Puniceicoccus vermicola: one gene and its partner. The protein of the gene in region 1 interacts with the protein of each later gene in a pairwise test. Links are inferred from orthologs where the notes say so. Each region holds a gene or a part of one and is shown in the gene's direction. Other genes may lie near its edges.

Region 1 (13,063 bases):
ACATTTCGGAGGTTCCGATGAGCAGCCAGGAAAAGTTTACCGAACAGATCGTCCAAGTTTACGGAGTCCTCGTCCCTACCGGCGAAAAGGATACCCTGCTGATTAAAGCCGCGAACATCACTCTCCGCTAAGACCCTATTCGGCTCAGAAAATCCATGGAATTGATAGACGGCAACCAAATCGCCCGCCAGGTAACCGAAGAGCTCGCTGAAGAGATCGGAAAGCTGCCGGAGAATCATCGTCCCAAAGTAGCCTTTGTCCGCGTCGGCGAGGATCCCGCTTCGGTCTCCTATGTCCGCAAGAAGGAGAAAACTGCCGCCGCAGTCGGAATCGACAGCGATTTGCACGTCTTCCCCAGTGACATCCCCAAAGAGGAGTTATTCGCGGAAATCGACCGCCTGAACGCAGACCCTTCCATCCACGGCATCCTCGTGCAGGCCCCGCTTCCGAGCCACATTCCGGATCAGGAAGCGTTCGACCGAGTCAGCGCCGAGAAAGACGTCGACGGGTTTCACCGGATCAACCTCGGTAAACTCTGCCAGGAAGATCCGACCGGATTCGTTGCCTGCACTCCGAGTGGCGTCATTGAACTCCTCGATCGCTCCGGCGTAAGCATTCCCGGAAAGCACGTCGTCATCGTCGGCCGCAGCCTGATCGTGGGTAAACCTCTCTCGCTCCTCTTCCTCCGCCGTCACCCCCAGGGCGACGCTACGGTGACCGTCTGCCACTCGAAGACGCCAAATCTGGAGGAAATCACCCGCCAGGCCGATATTCTCGTCGCCGCCGTAGGCCGCGCCGAAATGATCAAGGGCCACATGGTCAAACCTGGAGCGACCGTCATTGATGTCGGCATCAATCGCGTCGAAGATTCCAGCCGGAAGTCCGGCTATGCCCTCAAGGGGGATGTGAACTTCGAAGAAGTCTCCGAAGTTGCCTCTCACCTCACCCCCGTGCCCGGCGGCGTGGGGCCCATGACGGTTGCCATGTTGATGCGCAACACCTACAAGGCCTTTCAAATTGCCCAGGATTAATCATGAATGAGGAGCCTGAGATCGTCGAAGCGGAGGTTGTCGGCGAGCCAGAGGCTCCCGAATTCGAACCCAGCAGTATGGGTGCCCGCTTCGGAGCCCTCTGCCTGGACCTCATTCTCCTGATCGCGGTGTTCGGACTCATCGCCACGAAAGTCATTCTCCCGGAATGGTATCCTGGAGCGATGAATGAGTTCATCGAGCTCATCGAGCAATACGAAGACGCCGGAGAAGATCCCGCACCCCTCAATCCCAGTTCCGAGCTCATGAAGGCGGCCCAGACCATAAATGCCATCTTCTTCCTATCTATTTTCTTTTATTTTACATTTGTGCCCCTTTTGATAGGTGGAGGAACTCTGGGCATGAGAATTTTCAATCTACGCATTCAGCAACGCGAAGCCGATGCTCCGGCTTCTTTCCGTGCCCATCTGGTCCGGGGAGCCGTGAAGACGGTCTGCCTCCAGATTTTGTTCCCTCTATTAACCCTCCTCTTCCTCTTCGCCTTCTTCAACCCGCAGCGAGCAGCCATTCATGACCTGCTCGCAAAGACGCGGGTGGTCCGAGGGCCAGCATTCTCCTCAAAATGAAAGCCAAGAACAAGATCCTCATCGTCGATGACGAACCCGTTAACGTAAAAGTTCTCCAACGCAAACTGGAGAAGGCGGGCTACGAAGTCCGTATGGCGACAAACGGCTTTGAGTGTCTTGACCGGGTGGAGGAAAGCCGCCCCGACATCATCCTCCTCGATATCATGATGCCGGATATGGATGGCGTCGAAACCTGCCGCCGACTCAAGCAAAACCCCAAGACCGAGACCATCCCCGTCATTTTCGTGACGGCGAAGATGGATCGGCACGACAAAATTTCCGGTCTGGAGACGGGCGCGATCGACTACATCACGAAGCCGATTGATATGGAAGAGACTCTGGCCCGAGTCCGCACTCATCTGCGCTTGGAGACCATGCACGAGGAGAACATCGAATTGCAGCAGCGTCTCGGCGAAGCCCGCCGCACGGCCGCAATCGGTAGCATGACCCAAGGCATTGCCCACAACTTGAACAACCTTCTCGGCGTGGTCGTCGGCTATCTGGACCTGCTCAAGCTCCGGATGAATCAGCCCGAGAAGCTCGAGAAGGGAATTGCCTCGATGGAGAAGGCCGTCAAACGGATGGTCAATCTGGTGCGGCAACTGAGCTCGATGGTAACGGATGAACCCGTAGCCCGAATCAAAGCCGATCCCGCGGAATGCGTCGCCAACGTCGTAAACCGGGCGACCCGCCAATCCGAAGGTCGGGTCCAAACGGTTTCGATTGAAAACAACCTTCCTGAGGATTTCCAGACGTTCACCTCGCTGGAAACGATCGAAACCTGCGTCGAACATCTCATCCGCAACGGCATCGAGAGCTATCCTGAAGGCACTCCGGCCGAAGACCGCCCGATCCGCGTCTCTCTCAACCTCCTCGAAGAGGACGGAGAGAATGAGGTCGAGATCCGCGTCTCTGACCGTGGAGAGGGAATCCACCCATCTGTCCGTGATAATCTCTTCGATCCATTCATTTCTACGAAAAACTCGGTAGGCCGGGGATTTGGTCTTACCGTTGTAAAACACTCGATCTCTCATATCGGAGGCGGCGTCACCATCGGCGCGAATCCTTCTGGCCAAGGCACCTCTGCCGTTCTGAGAATCCCAGTCGAAACCGAATGACCGGATCCAAAACCTCTTTTCCCACGACCCTTTTCGTCGGTGCGGGCCGCATGGCCTCTGCGATTGTCCAAGGACTGCTGGCCACGGGCCGGGCCCAACCGGAAAATTTACTCTGCACCTGCGGGCAGGACCCAACTGGCCCAGCCCTCGCCCAACGAACAGGCATACGCTACGTAGCCGATGCGAGCGAAGGTCTTCCCGAAGCCGATTTCGTGCTCTTGGCCTGCAAGCCGCAACAACTTGCCAGCCTCCCCGAATCCTTGGCAGAAGAGACCTCCGGAAAACTGATTCTCTCCATTCTCGCCGGAATCCCACTGGCCCGGCTGAGACAGGTCGCCCCGAAAGCGCGTAACGTCGTCCGGGTCATGCCAAACACACCCGCCCAGATCGGACAGGGGATCTCCGCCTACGCCAGCGACCAGCCTCTCTCGGAGGACGATCAGTCTGCAGTCGAGATTCTCCTCTCCTCGATGGGAAAAACCATTCAGCTCGAGGAATCTCATATCGATGCGGTCACTGCGCTCAGCGGCAGTGGCCCCGCCTATGTCTTTGAGTTTACCCGCCTTCTCGCAGAGGCAGGAAAATCCCTCGGTTTACCGGAAGAGGTCGCGGCCCAACTCGCCCGTCAGACTGTCGTCGGATCTGCAGCTCTCATGGATAAGCGGGAAGAAGCCGATCCGATTGAGCTGGTCCGCGAGGTCACCTCACCGGGAGGTACGACCGAGGCCGCGCTCAAGACCCTCGAAGGCGACTTCGGCAAGATCGTCGACCGCGCTCTCCGCGCAGCCCGTGACCGCAGCCGCGAACTCTCGAGCATGTAAGGCGGCCCACCCTTTTCCTCTCCCAACCATGGTAATACTTTCCCGACACGATCTCTCCAAAAAGAAAATCCTGATCACCGGCGGTGCCGGATTCATCGGGAGCGCACTGGTTTGGGAACTCAACCAGCGCGGACTGAACAATATCGTCATCGCAGACTATCTTGGCACTGACGAAAAGTGGAAGAACCTCGTTCCTCTCCAGTTTGACGACTATCTCGAGGCCGACACGCTACTCGACCGCATTCGCTCCGGCCCGGAATATCTCAAGAGCTTTCATACCGTTTTTCATCTCGGCGCGAACTCCAGCACGACTGAAACCGACGCCCGCCACCTCATCCAAAATAATTTCGAGTTCACGAAGCTCCTCGCCTACGCGACCCTCCAGCAAAGCAGCCGCTTCGTCTACGCATCCTCCGCGGCTACTTATGGCGACGGAGCCCAAGGGATGAGCGACGAGGGCACAGAGCACCTCTCTTCGCTCCGCCCGCTAAACATGTATGGATACTCCAAACACATGTTTGACCTCTACGCATTGAGGAATGGTTTCCTCAACAATATGGTCGGTTTGAAGTATTTCAACGTCTACGGCCCGAACGAGAATCATAAGGGAGACATGCGCAGCCTCGTGATGAAAGCATTTGAGCAAGTCCAGCAAGACGGACGCATCCGACTCTTCCGCAGCCACCGCCCCGATTACAAGGACGGCGAACAAATGCGTGATTTCCTCTACGTAAAAGATGCCATCAAAATGACGATCCAACTGGCGGAAAATCCCCGCGCAGGAGGACTCTTCAATTTGGGATCAGGCGAAGCCAATACTTGGCTCCGTTTGGCACGAGCCATCTTTACCGCTGCCGGGGTCGAGGAGAACATCGAGTTCATCGACATGCCTCCGATCTTGCGAGACAAGTATCAGTATTATACCTGTGCCGATATCTCGAAGCTTCGCGAAGCCGGCTACACCGACGACCTGACCCCACTGGAGGAGGCGGTCGCCGACTACGTCAAAGAATACCTGATCCCCGGTCGCCGGCTCGGTGAGTAAAACGCGGATCGACACTTCTCGCACGATCCAAACTGAAGGCTCCGGATTGATCGAATTCCGTTCGATCGCTATTTGACCCGGGGTTGCCTAGCGAATCCTGAAATCCATTCTATTGTGAAACTACTCTCTTGGAACGTAAATGGCCTCCGCGCCTGCCTCAAAAAAGGTTTCTCTGAATCCATCCAATCGGTCGATCCCGATGTCGTCTGTCTCCAGGAGACCAAGATGGGACGGGATGGACCTCCCGATACCGGTCTCGGCGAGTATGCCCACCAGATTTTCCATTCGGCGGAGAAGCCCGGTTACTCCGGGACTGCCATTCTCTCCAAGACAGAACCGATCTCGGTTGAATTTGACTTTGGCGATTCTGAATTTCAGGGCGAAGGGCGAGTCATCGCCGCGGAGTTCGCGAACTTCTACCTGGTCAACGCCTACGTTCCGAACAGCCAGAACGAACTGCGTCGCCTACCTTACCGTTGCGATTCCTGGGAGCCCCGCACCCGCAAATACCTGAAATCTCTTTCAACGAGCAAACCAGTCTACTACTGCGGCGACCTTAACGTTGCCCACAAAGAGATCGACATTGCCCGACCGAAAGCCAATCGCCGCAACGCCGGTTTTACCGACGAGGAACGCCATGAGATGGATCTCCTCCTCGGTGCCGGATTCACCGATACCTTCCGCCACTTCCACCCCGATGCCACAGAACGCTACTCCTGGTGGAGCTACCGCGCAGGAGCTCGGAAGCGAAACATCGGATGGCGACTCGACTACTTCATTGCTTCAGAGTCAGCTTCAGATTCCTGGATCTCCGCCGACATCTTCGATCAGATCGAGGGTAGTGACCACTGCCCGGTCAGTCTGGAGGTCAAAGACTAAGAAAGCTGGCTCAGCCGTGAGCTGCCCCAACCCCCTGCGCAAGGATCATCTCCCGAACAGGAGCTTCTCCTGTTCCTCCAAACGCATGGCGTCTCGACCCTCTTCCAACAGCCCGGAGGGAAGCGAATATTCGCGAATCATCATGCCATCGAGGAAGATCGCCACGTAAAGCCCGTCCAACTTATCACGAGCATTCTTGGGAGCATTACTGGCCCACCTATATCCTGATTGCACTTTCACTTCCCGAAGCAGAACCCGACCGGTCTCGAGCTCCTTCTCTTCCCGATCGCTAAGATCGACATCCTTGATTCGGCCTTTCGTCCACAAATCGGCTTTTCGGTCGTGGACCTCACCGGCTGCGGTTTTCTCCACACGTATTGCCCAGCGAACTTCCAAGTCGTTTAAATTTGTACCGGTCCGGTTTTCGAGAGTGATCTCATAAAACCCATCTCTTTCTTCAATATCCAAGCCGGTCTGAGTGGATTTCGTTTCGTTCTCGTCCAAACGCTTCGCCGAAATCTCAAAGAGTCTCTCATCGGAGATCGCCTGCAGTGAAACCCATTTTTTCACGTATTCTTGGTCCTCTCTCGAGAGCGTCTGCAGCGGGATCGTAAATCGGCGCCCGTCCTCCCTGCGAATTTCCACGTAGGTGTCATCCACCGATTCGAGGGATGCTTGAATCGACTGACCCTCGTTATTGGTAAAGGTCCTCACCTCGGTACCGAGAAGCGTGGAAAAGCCTCCGAGAATTACGAGGCCACAAAAAATGGGGAGCAGGCGTCCAAGTCTCATACTAACCATCATCAATCCCAAGAGCTGGTTCGCAAACCAATATACATGGGTGTATCCCCCAAATGAATCCATTCGAGAGGGTTCTCGCGATTTTTACCCCGAGTTTAGAGAATCTGCACCGATGGCGGTTGCCAAAGAACGGACTCGGTCTTCGTGGGCGGGAAACTCCCACGCCCCCAACTTTGTCGCTGATCGTAAAATCATCCCGGCATTGGAAAAAAACAACCCATCCGCCTCCTCGAGGTCTTCCAATCGCAATCTCTCTTCCCGCACGGTAAGGTCTCCAATCGACTTTAGTGCCAACAGGCGATGCCGGATCACTCCCGGCAATGCCCCACTGGTCAGCGGAGGGGTCAATAATTCTGCCTCTCGCAAGATCCACACATTGGAACGAGTTCCCTCGACGACTTCATCGCCCCGGCACATCAGAGCCTCATCCCATCCCGCTTCCTGCGCCTGACGGAACGCAAGGTGATGAAGGAGATAGTTGTTATTCTTCCAGCGGCTCAACAGCGAGGCCCCCGGATGAACCATCTCCGAAAGACCCACTTGGAGTGAGCCTCGCGAAGCCCTCTTTCCCAAAAATACCCGGAGCATCCAATCGACGTTCTCTCCATTCAGATGAAGCGACAACCGGGCGATCCCGTTCGGGCATTCATTCTTCCCAGCCATCTCCGAAACCTTATCCTCGATCTGCTCCGGAGAAAATGGGATCTGCAAGCCCATTGCAGACGCAGTGGAGTTCAACCGATGCCAATGGTTCTCAAAGAACCGAATGACTCCACCTTTCAGGCCCATGGTTTCGAAGCATCCAACCCCATAAAGCCACCCTTCCGAGGTAGGGTTGATCGAGATCTCCTTTGCCGACTGGAGAGATCCGTTCCACACTAAGAATAGTTCGGCCTCTTTGCCTCCTCCGCTCATCGCGGCTCCTCCTGCTCCTCCGGCCAACCCAAGCTGGACAGGATCTTCTGCGCCTTGTGAAGCGTCTCCTCAAACTCTGCCTCGGGATCCGAATCCCAGACAATGCCTGCACCGACTCCAAACTCCACTCGATTCCCCAAAACCTCCATCGTGCGGATGGCAATGTTCCAACGGGAAACCCCTCCTGCTGATAAGAAACCCATCGTCCCACAATAGGCTCCTCGCCTTTCCGGTTCCAACTCTCGAATAATCTCCATCGCACGAGACTTGGGTGCCCCAGTGATGGACCCCCCAGGGAAGGTTGCCGCAAAGAGGTCCGACATTCTGACCTCCGGGCGCAACTCGCCACGCACCCCACCGACCAGATGGTGCACCGAAGCAAATGACTCGAGGGCGAACTCCTTCTCGGCCCGGACCGACCCCGTCCTGCAGACCCGGCCCAGATCGTTGCGCTCCATGTCCACAATCATCAGCAACTCGGCTCGCTCTTTCGCATTCTTCTGGAGATCCGACGCCATCTCCCGATCCTTCTTCGGCTCGGCCGAACGCGGACGGGTTCCCTTGATCGGTCGTGTCGAAACCGATCGATCGGCGCCCACCTCTAAGAACAACTCTGGAGAACTGGATAAAATCTGCTTCACGCCACAATCGATATAGGCCGAATAGGGAGCCGGATTTTCCTTTCGCAGCGAACGATAGAGATCTTCCGGCTGCACCTCAGTCTCACACCGGAATCTCTGGGAAAGGTTCGCTTGATAAATATCCCCGGAAGCGATCCATTCGCGCACCCGCCGCACCCCACCGACGTATTCCGCGCGCGTCTGATTCGAAATCGGCTTCGAACTGCGAATCGCCCGCGGAGCGGGAGTCTTTTCTGGGAGGTCCTTCAATTGATCAACCCAAGAGCGCAACTCCTCCTCCGCACCTTCAACCCATTCTCCGACCACGGCGAACATCCGACCACTCGGGCGGTGTTCCGCAAGGGCTCGGTCATACAAGCCCATCCATCCAGACAAACGAGGGATCCCCTCGGAAGGATACGGCGGCATGGCCTCCTCGTAGTCCAACTGCCCGATCAATCCGCCGAGAAAGGGGATTTCCGCCGTCGCTACGGTTTTCAAGCGAGCCTCCCATTCGTCCAACCAAGCCAACAAGTCCTCCTCCGGGCCCGAACGGCATTCCACCGGATCCGCGGCAAGAATGGACCAGTCCGCTCCTCGCGCACCATCCACTCCATCGAGCCAGGCGCAGTGGTTCCGTTTCGAGAAGACGCCAAACCATCTCGGAAGCCCTCCCCGTCTCTCGATCTCAATCAGCGGCATGCCAAAACCGAATCCCTCACCCGTTCAATCCCCTCCTCGGAGACCGCGAGCAAATGTTCGCGCACCGAAAGGTTTCCCAGCCGCTTTTCTGGAATCAAGTCCGCCAAGGGCCGAAGAACAAAGGCTCTCTCCGTCATCCGCGGATGAGGGAGGATCAACTCCTCCGTTTCCCAGACCAAATCGTCAAAAAGGAGAAGATCGAGATCGATCGTGCGCGGTCCCCAGCGGATTTCGCGGGATCTCCCCAAGCCGTTCTCAACATCAAGGCAGAGACCCAGGAGCTCCGGAGGCTCGAGTGAAGTTCTCACCTCAATCACGGCATTCCAATAGCGATCCTGACCAGGAGGTCCAAACGGAGGGGTTTCGTAGATCGCCGATCCCCGAACGATATCCAACCCCGAAGCCTCTGCTAATCTCTTCAGGGCCTCGGCGAACATCGATTCCCGGTCACCCAGGTTCCCGCCGAGAGCGATCCAAGCTCGCCTCATTCCTGCCGGCATCGTTCCACCGAAACCGAGATTTCGTCGAAGATTCCCGGAAGCGGCGCCTGCGGCTTGCGCACTTCCACCACAACCGAGGAAACGCGTGCGAAATCCTCCAAAATTCCCTCGGCGATCCGGGTTGCCAGAGCCTCCAGCAGATGAAAACGCTCCTGCTCCATCCAGTGACGCACTTTGAGATACACCGCAGAATAGTCCACGGCGTGCTCTAGATTGTCCGACTTCCCCGCCTCACACACGTCGGTTCGCAATTCCAGATCCACGAAGAACCGTTGGCCAAACTCGGCTTCGGCTGGGTTGTTCCCATGGAACCCAAAAAAGGCCAACCCACGGAGACGAATAAGATCAGGAGATTCTTTCATGACGATAAATAGCATCCGCCATGCGGGCGGCTTTCAAGTTCGGACCGAGGTCGTGCACGCGGACAATGTCGGCACCCCCGACCACGCCGGCCACCGTGGTCGCCAACGTTCCCTCCAGCCGCTCCTCCACGGGTAGGTCGAGGGTCTTCCCAATCACCGATTTGCGAGAAGCCCCCAGTAGCAAGGGGAAACCTAACTCCCGCAGCTCGCCAAACCGGCGCATCAACTCCAAGTTCTGCTCCACCGTCTTCCCAAAACCGATTCCCGGATCGAGGATAATGCGCTCGGGGTAAATGCCAGCCTCTGCCGCGACGATCAGCGACTCCTCAAAATACCGCAGGACTTCTGCGATGAGGTCCCCCTCAAGCTCCGCCCCTCGGCTGTTGTGCATCAGGACCACCCCCGCTCCGGCCAAAGCCACCACCTCGGCCATTCGGGCGTCGAGCTGAAATCCAAAAATATCGTTGGCGATCTTCGCCCCGGCCTCCAGCGCTTTGGCCGCGACCTCTGGCTTGTAGGTGTCCACCGAGATCGGAATGCCGATTTTCCCGCGCAATCCTTCCAGGACCGGCTCCAACCTTGCCCATTCCTCTTCGGCGGAAACTTCTTCCGCTCCCGGTCGGGTGGACTCCGCCCCCACGTCCAGAAAATCCGCACCGTCCGCTTCCATGGCTACCGCCCGATTCAGCGCGGCTTCCACCCCTGCATATCGCCCACCGTCCGAAAACGAATCCGGGGTCACATTCAGAATCCCCATCAGATACGTTCGATGCCCCCACCCCTCAACGGGCCAGGGTGTCTTTACGGATCCTGATTGATCGATATCCACGGAGCTCAATTCAACAGATTTCCCCATCCATTCCCAGCCTCTTTCCCCCTACGATTCACCTTCGAAACCGCATAGTCACCCATGGATCCAGGCTCAGCCCAGCTCCCTTCAAGCTCCTTGATCCGGGCATCGGGTCAAAACCAACATCTCATCCCCTCCTTTTTGGAACTCGTAATCCACCGTTTGAATCCGGGCCGTCACTCCTTCAGACCGTAGCCTTTTCAATACGGGCTCCAGATGAGGAGACCGTCTGCCGGACAATTCCAGCAAGGGAAAAACCCGGACCTCACGAGCCACCCGAAGCAACTCCATCAATCCATTGAAATGAAACTCTTCGTCCAAATTTTCTGAATACAAGAAGAGAAAGTGGGAAACGAGCGCCAGTTCAAACTCCTGAGCCCTAAACACTAGCTCCGGAATTCCCTCCGAACGATAGCGCCCCTCATCGCATCCTTCTTCGAAATCGGCGAGAAAGCGGTTCATCGCCGTCATCCTTAGATTTTCCAAGAATTCCACATTGGGGATCACATTCCAGACAAAAGCCTCCCGATTCTCCCGGACACTCTCTAGAAGGCTCGGCCTCACCTCTTCGACCCTGGAACGAATCTCTTCCCGAGAGAACTGGTAGACCGGATCAACGGAGACCACGGAGCCGCCCAACTCAGTCAGTTCGGCATTGAAGGAAGCCGGCCCATCGCCGCAACCGAGGATTCGCTTATGCAAATCATCCGGGGACAAAGCAAACATCGCCCGATACTCGTCCAAGGATCTACCCCACGGAACCACTGACTCCAGTCTCATCATCTCCAAGAGAACCTCCCACGAATGATTACAAATCGGCAAGCCCACAAAAATCCGAGCGCGCCCAAAGCATCCCACCCAAACGGAGCAACAAGCCAACCAGTTACCCTTACCGACCCAAAGGTTAAAAAACATTAATAATCGATTCATCCGCGATTCATTCCCCTGAGCTATAACGGGTCGCTTGCCGTACAATATGAACCCGCTAAGCATCTTCGAAAATAGCTCTGAACCAGCCATGGAACCCAGAGTCGATTCACGCTGCGCATGGATAACGCTTTCGGCTCTCGCCCTCTATTTTACCCTCCAGTTCCTACTCCGAATCTGCCTCTCTCCCGGTGCAGAGCTCGATGAGGCCGAGCAGCTCGTCCTCACGCAGCAATTCAGTTGGGTCTATGGATCACAACCGCCTTTATATACTTGGCTGCAAATCCTGATTTTTCAGTTCACGGGCCCTGGAATCGTCGGACTCGCTCTATTGAAGAATCTCCTCCTTCTATTCACATACAGCGGGACTTTTTTCTTCACCCGATCCATCACCGGTTCCGCCCGAAAGGGACTGGCCTCCGCACTTCTTCTCTTTCTTATCCCCCAGGTTGTCTGGGAATCCCAGCGCGACCTTACCCACTCGATCCTCGTCACCTCGATGGGGATCGCAACGCTCCTTTCACTAAGAGCCCTGTGGGCCCGACCCTCCACTCTCCGCTACATTCTTTTCGGGATAGTCTCCGGATTCGGGTTTCTCTCCAAATACAACTACGCGCTATTCTGGGTAGCTCTCCTGATCGGCATCGCCGCAACTCCCCAAATCCGAAAAAAACTCCTTCATCCGAAACTTCTTTGGACGATCTTGGCAGCAGTGCTAGTCGTCCTGCCCCATGGCTGGGCTGCCCTCGATCAGATCGCTCTCGTCACCCTTGATGCTCATAAATTCCATCAGGTGTCCCAGCCGTCTTTTTCCGCCATTCTCCACGGATTTAAAAATCTCATCATCGCCGTGCTCAGCTATCTGGGCCCTCTGTTAGCGGTGGGCGCGGGAATCTTCTTCGTCCGAAAGCACCCCAGGAACGATCCAGCTCCAAAAACCTGGCTCAAACTATTTTGCATCGTAGCCATCGCGGCAATTCTTCTCTGCGGAGCGCTTATCCTCTTTGCAGGAGTCACCGAGTTTAAGGACCGGTGGATGCAGCCACTCCTCTTTTTCATCCCAGTCCTTCTCATCCTCCGCCTTGGAGATCCTCTTCCCCTTCGCTTCTTAAAGGTTCTCGCGGGAGTGTCCCTGTTCATCGGAATGCTGGTGCTTGGATTGACGGCCGGGCGAACGTTTGTCGCAGCCAAAAGTCGACTCAACATACCCTTCGCCGACTTTGCCGAAAAGATCCGCAATCAAGGCCCTCCACCTCAGGTCATCGTTGCCGAAGACCATTTCTACGCGGGCAATTTCCGTCTCCAGTTTCCTGATTCAACCATTCTCTCTCCCAGAACTCCCCTCCTCTCACTTCCCGAAAACCCAACAATTCTCTTGGTATGGAAAGACAACCTTCTCCCGGGCCCTCCACAGAAATTAGATCAATGGATAGAACAAAATCTCTCAACGACCGCCCCCGCAGCTCCTCCAATCACTCTGCGAAAACTCCGCAGGTTCAGCGAGAAAAAGACCGATGCAATCGGAATGCAGAGACTTCTTCTCCAAGAAGCACCCTCTCCGAAGTAAGAAGCTCTTCGAGACGCTTGGGGATTTCCATCGTCATCCCCTTCTACAATGAAGAAGAATCGGCCCGCGTGGTGATTGAAGAAATACTCTCTCTTTATCCCCACGAAGAAATCATCGCTGTCGATGACGGGAGCACCGATCAAACTCGCAATATCATCTCTCAATTCGAAGGAGTTCGCACTGTCTACTTTGAGAAAAACCAAGGGCAGAGCGCATCCATTCTCGCCGGCCTGTCACGGGCGACCAAATCATTGTGCGTGCTTCTTGACGGAGACGGCCAGAACGATCCCGCGGACATCCAGAACCTCGTTCGGCATTTCCACCAGACGCAAGCTGATGTG
Region 2 (9,990 bases), on another replicon or contig:
GTTTTGCAGCGCGCAGCTCGCCAGCCTGAAGGATGTGAAACTTCAGATGGTTTCCGAATGCAAGAGGCGCGGTTACCATGCCATCGTCCAGTTTGAGTATGGTCAGCGGTCATCTGGATTTCTCGCCTCCCTCTTTTCGCGTGATGACGTGAAATGGTACGCGAAGGGAATTCTAGCCCGTAGAAACTGAAAGAGGATCCCCCCTCCGAGATTCCTCTCTTTGTTGCAGAGGAGAGTTCGTCTGCCGCAGCCTTGCGTGGAGGCCGGATGCTTCCATCGGAAGGGGAGTCGGCTAGTTTTTCCAGAATGGCAGCCTAGTTATTAGAAATCCGCAAAACCGATCCGCCGGGATCCTATTTTGCGTCTCTATCCGAGTTCTAAATCCAGCCTTTTCGGCGGAAGTAGACGAAGGGGAGGATGGCGCTGACGACCATGAGGCTCAGGGCAAAGGGATAGCCCCATTCTTGTCGTAGCTCCGGCATGATCGAGAAATTCATCCCGTAGATACTGGCGACGACGGTGGGTGGGAGGAAGATCACGGCCGCGATCGAAAAGATTTTGATGATTTGGTTCTGCTCGATGTTGATAAGGCCGAGAATGGCATCGAGAAGGAAGGCGACTTTGCCATCAAGGTAGTTGGCGTGATCGCTGAGGGATTGAACGTCGCGGCCGATCCCTTTGACGTGGGGGACGAGGCTGTCGAGGCCGAGATTTTTGATCGATTCGAGGAAGTAGACGATGATGCGGTTGATGGTCATCAGACTTTCCCGGGACTTCGCGATCGTTTCTCCGTTTTGGCCGGTGCGTCGGAGGAGTTCTTTCAGAAGCTCGCTCTGTTGGTTGGCCTTTCGCTTTTCAGTGTCGGATCGGAAAATTTCGCTGGAGAGACGGTCGCATTCGGTTCCGACACGTTCGAGAATGTCGGCGAGACGATCGACAATGCTGTCGAGGAGGGCACTGAGGGTATGGGCGGGAGTGGAGCGTGTGCCGGGTCGGCGCTCTAGGTTGCGAATGAACTGGCGAAACGGCTGGTTGTCGACAAAGCGCATGGTCACCAAGATTTTCTCTCCGAGGACGAAGGTGACCGGCGTGGTGCGGATCCCCCCGGGTTCATCGCTGTTGGAGAGGACGGTGGCGGTCATGAACAGGGCGTGGTCCTCGACGTAGAGTCGACTAGTGGACTCAATTTCCTCCATCTCCGGTCGGGTCGGTAGATCCAAGCCCAAGCGCTCGTTCCAGAGTTCGATCTCCGTTTCTGTAGGCTGAAAGAGGTCCACCCAAAGAGGTTCCTGGTCGTGGTCGCTCTCTTGGAATTTCTCGTTGGTGATAGTCTTCCCCGTCGAAAGTTCGTAGATCGTGAACATCGTTTGGGATGCAAAACGATACAGGGCGTTGCAACGAGACTAAAAATTGCTAAACCGGAGAGATGGAATGGAAGAATGCCCGCGAATTTGAAGATATCCTCTACCACAAGGGAGAAGGTATTGCCAAGGTGACCATCAATCGCCCCGAAAGGCGCAACGCGTTTCGCCCCAAGACGGTGCAGGAAATGTATGAGGCCTTTCTCGATGCCCGGGAAGATCCGACCATCGGTGTCATTCTTTTAACCGGAGCGGGCCCCCACACCGATGGGAAATACGCGTTTTGCTCCGGAGGAGACCAGAAAATCCGGGGTCAGGCCGGTTATGTCGACGAGGGTGGGGTGCCACGCCTGAACGTTCTCGATCTGCAAAAACTAATCCGTTCGATTCCCAAGGTGGTGATCGCTCTTGTCTCGGGCTATGCCATCGGCGGTGGCCACGTCCTCCATGTGGTCTGCGACCTCACCATTGCCGCTGACAACGCGATTTTCGGTCAAACGGGCCCCATGGTGGGAAGCTTCGACGGTGGACTCGGTGCGAGTTATCTCGCCCGGATCGTGGGCCAAAAGAAGGCACGGGAGATTTGGTATCTCTGCCGTCAGTATAATGCTGAGGAGGCGATGGAGATGGGGTTGGTGAACAAGGTGGTTCCCATCGATCAACTCGAGGCCGAAGGTTTTCAATGGGGCCGGGAGATCATGGAGAAAAGTCCTCTCGCCATCCGCAGTCTCAAGTCGGCCTTCAACGCCGAGCTCGACGGTCAGATGGGGATCCAAGAACTTTCCGGCAACGCAACTCTCCTCTACTACCTCAGTGAAGAGGGCTCGGAAGGCAAAAACGCCTTCATCGAAAAGCGGAAGCCCGATTTCTCCAAATATCCCTGGCTTCCATGAGGGAGAAGGGTCGGGGCCAAACCCGAGAGACGGGGTGAAATTCTCAGAGGCTCCGGTTTTCCTTTTAGGAGGAGGGGGCTGTCTATTGCGACGAAAGGCTCATCGTTGGCTTCCCTCTCTCAGACTCCTCCCCTGCTTGCAGGGGAGGTGCTTCCATAGGAAGCGGAGGGGTTCAGACTCGTTGGCGGGGGTGCCCCGTTTTGAATAGAGCTTCTCCGGAAATGCGAAGAGCCAGAACCTCCCCATCCCGCGTCCGCGGGATCCCCCATTCCTACGAGTAGGAGGGGAGTTTGATTCTCCGGACGTCCAATATTCTTCAGGTCTGTCTCAGACTCCTCTCCTGCTTGCAGGGGAGGTGCTTCCATAGGAAGCGGAGGGGTTCTGGCTCGTTGGCAGGGGTGCCTCAGTTCTCTATCAGCGAACCAGCGCCGAGTAATCACCTGCCTTACTTCCCCGGTCGGCGACGCAGAAAATACTGCAGCGCCAGCAGGGCGATGAGTCCGGGGACGACGAGGAGATTGATGAGAACGAGGGTGCGGTCGAGTCGGCGGATTTCTTCGCGCAGTTCTTTACGGATTTCCCGTTGCTCGCGGCGCAGCTGCACTTCCTTTTCCCGGAAATCCTGCAATCGCTGTTGAATCTCGGCTTCGGCCTCGGGAGAGATTTCCTTTTCTTCGTCGGTAGATTCTGATTCCAAGCCGCGGATGTCGTTGCGAACTGAGATGAGCTCCTCTTCCAATTGGCTGAGTTGTTTCTCATAGGCTACGCGGGCTTGGGCCGCTAGGTCTTCGACGCGGAGGAAGGGGCGAGCTACGGTGCCTTTGCCACGGAGCTCCACGAGTTCGTTGCCTCCGGCCAGAAGTTCGAAGAGGTTGACCGCTAAAGCCAGGTTGTCGTTGGAGCGACGGGTGGTTTGTTGGCTTAGGTAGCGGACGGTTTCCGTGCCGAAGCGGTCGGTAAAGAGATCGGTGTCGGTGACGATCACCAGATTGGATTCTCCGGTCGATTGCTTTAGGGACGGATCCTCTTCCTCCTCGAGTTGGCGAATCCAGTCGTCTTCTTTATTCTCGGAGGGTTCGCCGTCGGGGAAGGCTGTGGGGAAGACCCCTTGGAGGAGCGCGGCAATGAACTCACTGCGGCCGTCGGGAGAAATCTGCTGGGGAAGGTTCTCGACCCCGGTAATTGGCACCGAGGAAGCCATCATTTCACCGCTTTGAGCGGTGGTCTCGAGAATCGGGGTCACCCGGAGATTCGGATTCTCGACGGTGAAGGATCCGGCTTCGATGAGGAGGATCTCGTTCAACCCAGTGGTCGCTGGTGTCTCGCTCTCTGGGTCGCGAAAGGTGAGCCAAAGGGGATGGGGCAGCTCCGGTTCCTCTGCTGAGAGGCGAACGTTGGTTGCCAGCTCGAAGTCGCCGACGACGCGTCGCGAGTTGTATTGGATCCCCCAGCCGGAGAGGAGTTGGGGGATATCCGATTCGGTCGGACCCCCGAGCCCATTGAGTTGGTTGCGGTTGGGGTGGGTGCGTCGAACTTCGGCCGAGGAGGGATCGACGGCGATGAGTAGTGGACCTCCGGCGAGAAAATACTGGTCGAGGGCAAAGGCCATCTGGTCCGAGACGCCACGTGGATGAATGAGGGCAATCATATCCAGATCCTCGGGGATGTCTCCGCGTCGCCCGAGCGGGACGACTTCGAAGAGCCGCTGGAGTTCTTGGATGAGGATCGATGGCGGCTCGGCTCGCACGCCTTGGACCAGGTTAGCCTCCTTGCCCCAGAGGTTGAGGGAGGTCAGAATGCCAATCTTGGGCTTCTCGGGATGAATGAGGTCGAGGATCAGGCGGGAGAGGTCGTATTCGAGCGCGGGTTCGCGTGCCGGGAGGAGGAAGGGGATCACCCGTTCGCCTCCGTTTCCTTTCGCTACGAGCCCGAGATAAAGAACTTCCCCGTTCGCCATCCGCTGACCCGAAAGTCCTGCGCCGACAGCCTCTTCCTCGATCAAGGTATCGGGCGCCGGATTGGCGATGTCCACCGTGATCCGATTGGGGGCGGCCTTGGTGTATTCGTACAGCATCGTTTTCACGCGCTGGGCAAAGTTGCGAATACTGGCGGGGATGTCTTCTACATCCGGCGTGTAGTAGAGAGTAAATTCAATGGGCTCCTCGATTTGCTCGAGAATGTCCCGGCTGGGTTGGGAGAGAGAGTAGAGGCCCTCAGAGGTCCAATCCATGCGCCAGGAGACTCGCTGGGCGAGGTAGGTTACGACCAGGGGTGCGAGGATGCAGAGGACGGCGAGGAAGATCTTGCGGGCGAGGTTCATCGGCTGAGGACGACTCGGTTGAGGCAAAGGGCGAAAAAGGCGATTGAGAGAAAGTAGACGAGATCGGCGAGGGTGAGGATGCCGTCAATCAGAGGTTGAAAGCGCGGGAGGATGCCAAACCCACCGAGAAAGTCGACCGCGGCCACCGGGAGACTCAGCGAAAGGAGGAGATCTCCGAAGACGTTCCAACCCAAGAGGACGAGGAGGAGGCACGCCATCAATCCGAGAACGAAGCTGATGACCGAATTCGCGGTCAGTGACGAGCAGGCGGAGCAGATTCCCAGATAGGCCCCGGCCATGAGGAAGGCTCCGAGGTAGCCGCTGGCCATCACGCCCCAGTCGGGATTGCCGAGATAGGCGACCGTAAGGGGCATCGGAAACGTGAGGAGAAGGGCGAGACCGATGAACAGCCATCCGGCAAGGAACTTCCCGAAAATGGCCTGATTCAGAGAAACCGGATAGGTGAGAAGGAGCTCGATGGTCCCGGTCTTTTTCTCCTCCGACCAGAGGCGCATCCCGACCGCAGGGATCAGGAAGAGATAGATCCACGGGAGGAAACGAAAAACAATGCGGAGGCTGGCATCATTACTCTCGAAAAAGTCGCCGAGGAACCAGGGGAGACCCACGCTGGCGATCAGAAAAACTGAGAGAAAAACCCAGGCGACCGGAGTCCGGAAATAGCCATAAAATTCTCGTAGAAATACTGCTCTCATTCGTCCTCCTCCGTGAAATTGGATGTGGGCCGTGTCAGCTCCTGAAAAACGTCCTCGAGTCGGGGGATGACCGGGGCCACTTCCCGCAGATCCAGTCCCGAGTCCTTGATGACCGCCAGAACTGCTTCGGAGACGTTTCGCTTATCTCGGGAATAGAGCAGGAAGTCTTCGCCTTGGCGGTCGATCTTGCTGACGAACGGTTCCAGCTTCTTGAACACGGCCGGCGCACGTTCGGCGTCGCTTTCGGCCACCCGCACCTTCACGCTGCCGAAGAGGGGATGACGCTTCCGCATTGCCCCGATCGACTCGTCGAGGAGAACCGATCCCTTGTGGAGGAGGATGACCCGGTCACAGACTGCCTCCAGCTCCTCCAGAACATGGGTGGAGAGGAGGATGGCTTTCTCGCTTCCCATTTCGGTCACGAGATCGCGCACTTCCTGTTTCTGGTTGGGATCAAGACCATCGGTTGGCTCGTCGAGGATGAGGCAGGAAGGATCGTGAAGGATCGCTTGGGCCAGTCCGACGCGCTGCCGGTATCCTTTCGAAAGCGTCTCGATTGTTTGGTGCCACACTTTCTCCAAATGGCAGATCTTCCGGACTCGATTGAGGTCTCCATCAAGGGCGAGCCGGTCCATGCCCCGGGCTCCGGCGACAAAGTGAAGAAACTCGATTACCGTCATCTCTCCATAGAGTGGTCCGGTCTCGGGCAGGTACCCGAACTGACGCCGCGCCGCGCCCGGTTTGCGGAGGACATCGTGGCCACCGATCCGAGCCTTCCCCGTAGAGGGGCGGAGGAATCCGGTCAGCATCCGCAGGGTCGTCGATTTCCCCGCTCCATTTGGACCGATGAACCCGACGACCTCCCCCGGTTTGACCGTAAACGAGACCTCTTCAACCGCGGTGAGGTCGCCAAATGACTTGCCGAGGCCTTCGGCTTCAATACTGACAGTTTGAGGGGATTTGGGCATCAGAAGCTGAATAAATTGAGAAATTTTTCGGCGTTTGGCAATGGTTTGAATTCGGGCATGGGTGACCTGAGGTGTAACTGCAAGAAAGGGGAGTTTTGGGACGAAACGATCCTATTTTCCTCAGTCTTTCGGGGGTGCAGTGCTTCAGCCTGCGTGCATATGCAAAAGGAGATTCCGAAAACGCGGGCTGAAGCACCGCGCTCCCCTCAACTTTTTCAGGGCTTCCCAACTTCGGTAGGAGGCCGGGATGTCATCTTTCGCAGCTCCTAAATTCGGTATTACAAGCTCACCGCTTCAAACTTCTGGACGTAGGGGAGGCGTTCGCTTCCAGTCAGCTCTTCCAGAAAGTTAACTTCCGGCGGGCCAGGGGTGGAATGATGACCTATGTAGTCGGCGAGAGACTCGTCGTAGCGGAACGAACCGCTCCCGGTCATGGTAACGTCGTTGGCCACGATGGATCCATAGATATCCGAGTCGCCAGTGACGCGGACACTAGCTTTCGGGGCGTAGATGATCCCGCTAAACTGGCCATTGTTGAGAAAGTTAAAATGCTGGCTTTCGGGGGCGGTTCCCCAGAGTTGAAGTTGTTGCGGGGCGACTTGGCTGAAGAGCCCCGCCCCCGTGACGTCGACATCGCCAGCGGTGTAGACGGTCAAGGTCGCGTCAGGAGCGAGCTCGATCTCTCCTCCTTCAATGACTTTCATGGAGGTGACTTCCTCGGTCGGCAGGTAGACGGTGACATCGCCCTCGATTCGCAACGTCGCTCCCGCTTTTACCTCCAGATCCTGGAGTTCGAGGACCGAACTCTGGCCTGGCGAACCGAGAGTCTCCTCATCGATATAGACATTCTCTTTCCAGGTCGAATAGCCATTGCTGACCTCTTTCTCGTAGGTGTAGGGGAGGCGGTAACGGGCACGCGGATCGGTCAGATCGAAACGGGGAGTGGTGATTCCGACTGAGATATCTTCAAAGGACGCGGTAAATCCAGTGGTCAGAGCTCCGGTTTTAGTCGACACCTTCCATCCTGGGGGATCTTTGGCCCAGAGGTATTCTTTGTCCGACCAGTGCCATTTGTGAGGGTCTCGTGGACCGACTTGGCCGCCCCAGCCGACATCCAGACCGCGATAGCTTCCACTCCCGACCGCAGCGGTTCCGTAGACATCGGAGCTGCCCAACCGAATCGCTCCGTCTTCCGTGCTCACCGTGGCGATTGCAACCGAGTCGCGCGAAAGGTGGTCGGCGTAGAATTGGATGGGAGTATTTGGATCTCCGTCGGGATCAGAGATCCAGCTGTCGAACTCGACGCCTCCTTCCGCATGAATATAGTCTTTGACCAGCATGCCATAGGCGAAGAGGCCGCGGGTGCTGTTCGAGCGGACATCGGCATACATATATTTTTCGATAGGCGGTTGGTTTCCCAAGTGAATCGTTGCCTTGGACAGCACTTCCGGAGAATCCGAATCATAGCCGATGACGTAGACCGAGAGTTCTCCGTGGATGTTCCCAACGTAGTCTGTCTCAGGGAGCTTCTTGTAGGCGTCCCCGTCCACAGTTGTCCACCCACTCCATGCATTCCGAACTACAGATGTGTTTCGGATCGTGTGAACACCGTACTCAATACCGCCCTCGGCCAGATTAACGGCGACAGCATTATAGTGAGTGCGGTTGGCGAGCGTAAGGGTATTCCGGCTCAGGCTGAGATACGTGGGGATCGCGATGAGTCCTAAGATGCTCGTGAAAATCACGGTGACGAGGAGAGCACTGCCTGTTTTTGAGTTGTTCATGCCCTAGGGAATAAATTCGGTTTTGTTGCGCATCATGTAGACTGCAGACTGAATCTGGGTGGTCGAGTCCTCGATGCCACTGTGGATTTTTACGGCACTCCCCGAGAACCCGACCATCTTGGTTTTTGCATTCGCCGTCGTTAAGTTGTTGAACAGTTTGATACTATTGCCGAGGAGGTCGTACGCCGAGAATTCGAATTCTTCGATATCTTCAGCGATCACCTGCAGGGGTTCGCCCGTTTCTTGCCGAGTTAGAGTTTTCGCATCCGGGTCAAAGGTGTAAGTCGTTTGCTTCCCTTTGCTAATGAGGGTCAGGGTTTGGCTATCCGTCCACGATAGGCTTTCTGCATCTCGAATATCTTGAGAAAAATACTGATAGATTCGCTGGTTTTGGCGCTCGAGGTCAGAGTAGTATCCCATTCGCAGCCCCGCCTCGGTGAAGGAAAGAAAGAACGTGAGGACTCCGGTAACCACCATCAGAAGGATGACAGTCGAAATCATCATCTCAACGAGCGTAAATCCGTCGCTGCGCGAAGAATCCGCCGCAAGCGTCGGAGAAACCTGCGGCTCAGCTGTTGGATCCATAGAGATAGTCGAATGCGCCGTCTCTGGCGTAGTTGAAGGTGATCTTTAGCTGGTGTGGTTCTCCTTTAAGCCCTTTCCAATTGGCAATGAGCCAAATTCTCTTGATGTCATCAGATCCGTTGTAGTTCTCGAGGATCCGCTTGAACTGATATTTGTTATTGCTTCGATCAATGGGAGAAAATCGGGCAGCGCTCGGAAGATTTTCGATCTCAGACCAGCTGAGAAGCCTGATACGTTCGGCCTCATTTTGGAGAATCTGGGTTGCGTAGTTGGTCGAGCGGGCCGTGTCGTATTGCATCATCCCCATGCGAAGACAAATGGAGGCAGAGGCTAGCGCCATCGCCATGATGCCCAGGGCGATCATAACCTCCAAAAGCGTGAATGCTTGACGACCTTTATGTCCTGCGAGCTTCATGAGCAGTGTTGAAGGGGATGAACTGTTCTACTGTCGGAATCAAAATAGTGCAAGTGAATGCTGCTGAGGCCGTTGAGTCTGATTTCCTGATTCGGAGAGTCAAGGATGAGAATGAGAAACAGTTTGGATGGGCGTAACGACAAGGGCGGGGAATTTTGGCACGAAACGATCCAATTTGCCCCGGACTATCGGGAGCGCAGTGCTTCAGCCTGGGCACGCATCCACAAGAACGTAGGGAAAGCGCGAGCTAAAGCACCGCGCTCCGATGGAGTGGACATCCATGTTCCCCAGCGTCCCTGCTGGATTCTGGATTTCTATCAACGACCGGGGCGTGCTGGCCAGCATACATCGGTAGTTCAGTCATAGGACGTTCGGCGGTTGAGAATAGAAGCAGTAGAAAAAGGAGTTAGGTGGCGACTTTGAATATTGTATTTTGGGGCGTTCGAGGAGCCTCACGTGCGGTAGTGCGTTGGTTCCTCCGAATTAATTGATAGGCGTTTCTATTTTCGGAACAAAGTTACTCTTCTCTTTCCATGTCCCGTGCTCAGCAATCGCTCGGAAGCGAAACGTGGTGAATTCATAATGGAAGTCTTTTCGATTACGTTCAGACATTGCTTTCGAGTGCCGATCTGCCCTGGGAAAGGAGTCCCTGCCGTGAACCATATCAGTCATCTCACGTTGTGAGTTCCATATCGAAAACGTGCTGAATGTGCGAGGGGGACGTATCGCAGCCATGGCCAACGTCGTTCCCGGGTGATCTCGCACTTGTTCTTCCACTGGCTTCCCCCAGTGGATAAATCTCCTGAGCTGAGGAATCTTCAATCGCGCGAGCGTTACTGCTACTATCGGTTGGGCTGGATCAGCATCAGTAACTTTCTCGGGGAGATCTCCAAATTTAGAGAACTGCCCCCATTGGCGCAGGAATTTTAAACGCACATGCCAACCCTCAGA

The links.
Region 2: the proteins of rfaD (region 1) and menB interact in binary tests that used the Escherichia coli proteins (3 or more experiments, as listed by UniProt). The link is inferred for Puniceicoccus vermicola from one-to-one orthologs.

The regions. Positions count from the first base shown.
Region 1 is NZ_JACHVA010000053.1:227,013-240,075, reverse strand. The notes cover bases 2,780-5,590. They hold rfaD (ADP-glyceromanno-heptose 6-epimerase), read left to right. Parts: upstream 2,780-3,582; coding sequence 3,583-4,599; downstream 4,600-5,590. Other genes in these bases: H5P30_RS07125 (hypothetical protein), read right to left, coding at 5,524-5,590; H5P30_RS07130 (exodeoxyribonuclease III), read left to right, coding at 4,714-5,478; proC (pyrroline-5-carboxylate reductase), read left to right, coding at 2,780-3,554. Also shown: H5P30_RS07160 (hypothetical protein), read left to right, coding at 1-131; H5P30_RS07155 (bifunctional 5,10-methylenetetrahydrofolate dehydrogenase/5,10-methenyltetrahydrofolate cyclohydrolase), read left to right, coding at 156-1,031; H5P30_RS07150 (RDD family protein), read left to right, coding at 1,034-1,615; H5P30_RS07145 (ATP-binding response regulator), read left to right, coding at 1,612-2,733; more of proC, read left to right, coding at 2,730-2,779; more of H5P30_RS07125, read right to left, coding at 5,591-6,342; H5P30_RS07120 (aminotransferase class IV), read right to left, coding at 6,364-7,194; pabB (aminodeoxychorismate synthase component I), read right to left, coding at 7,191-8,516; folK (2-amino-4-hydroxy-6-hydroxymethyldihydropteridine diphosphokinase), read right to left, coding at 8,507-9,004; folB (dihydroneopterin aldolase), read right to left, coding at 9,001-9,378; folP (dihydropteroate synthase), read right to left, coding at 9,362-10,207; H5P30_RS07095 (5-carboxymethyl-2-hydroxymuconate Delta-isomerase), read right to left, coding at 10,316-10,954; H5P30_RS21875 (ArnT family glycosyltransferase), read left to right, coding at 11,247-12,722; H5P30_RS07090 (glycosyltransferase family 2 protein), read left to right, coding at 12,740-13,063. UniProt on the Escherichia coli protein: Catalyzes the interconversion between ADP-D-glycero-beta-D-manno-heptose and ADP-L-glycero-beta-D-manno-heptose via an epimerization at carbon 6 of the heptose.
Region 2 is NZ_JACHVA010000083.1:37,314-47,303, reverse strand. What follows is about bases 527-3,340. They hold menB (1,4-dihydroxy-2-naphthoyl-CoA synthase), read left to right. Parts: upstream 527-1,426; coding sequence 1,427-2,254; downstream 2,255-3,340. Other genes in these bases: H5P30_RS10850 (GldG family protein), read right to left, coding at 2,700-3,340; H5P30_RS10860 (magnesium transporter CorA family protein), read right to left, coding at 527-1,364. Also shown: H5P30_RS10865 (hypothetical protein), read left to right, coding at 1-190; more of H5P30_RS10860, read right to left, coding at 378-526; more of H5P30_RS10850, read right to left, coding at 3,341-4,574; H5P30_RS10845 (ABC transporter permease subunit), read right to left, coding at 4,571-5,287; H5P30_RS10840 (ABC transporter ATP-binding protein), read right to left, coding at 5,284-6,255; H5P30_RS10835 (DUF7305 domain-containing protein), read right to left, coding at 6,534-8,039; H5P30_RS10830 (PulJ/GspJ family protein), read right to left, coding at 8,043-8,624; H5P30_RS10825 (type IV pilus modification PilV family protein), read right to left, coding at 8,608-9,039; H5P30_RS10820 (hypothetical protein), read left to right, coding at 9,151-9,405; H5P30_RS10815 (hypothetical protein), read right to left, coding at 9,523-9,990. UniProt on the Escherichia coli protein: Converts o-succinylbenzoyl-CoA (OSB-CoA) to 1,4-dihydroxy-2-naphthoyl-CoA (DHNA-CoA).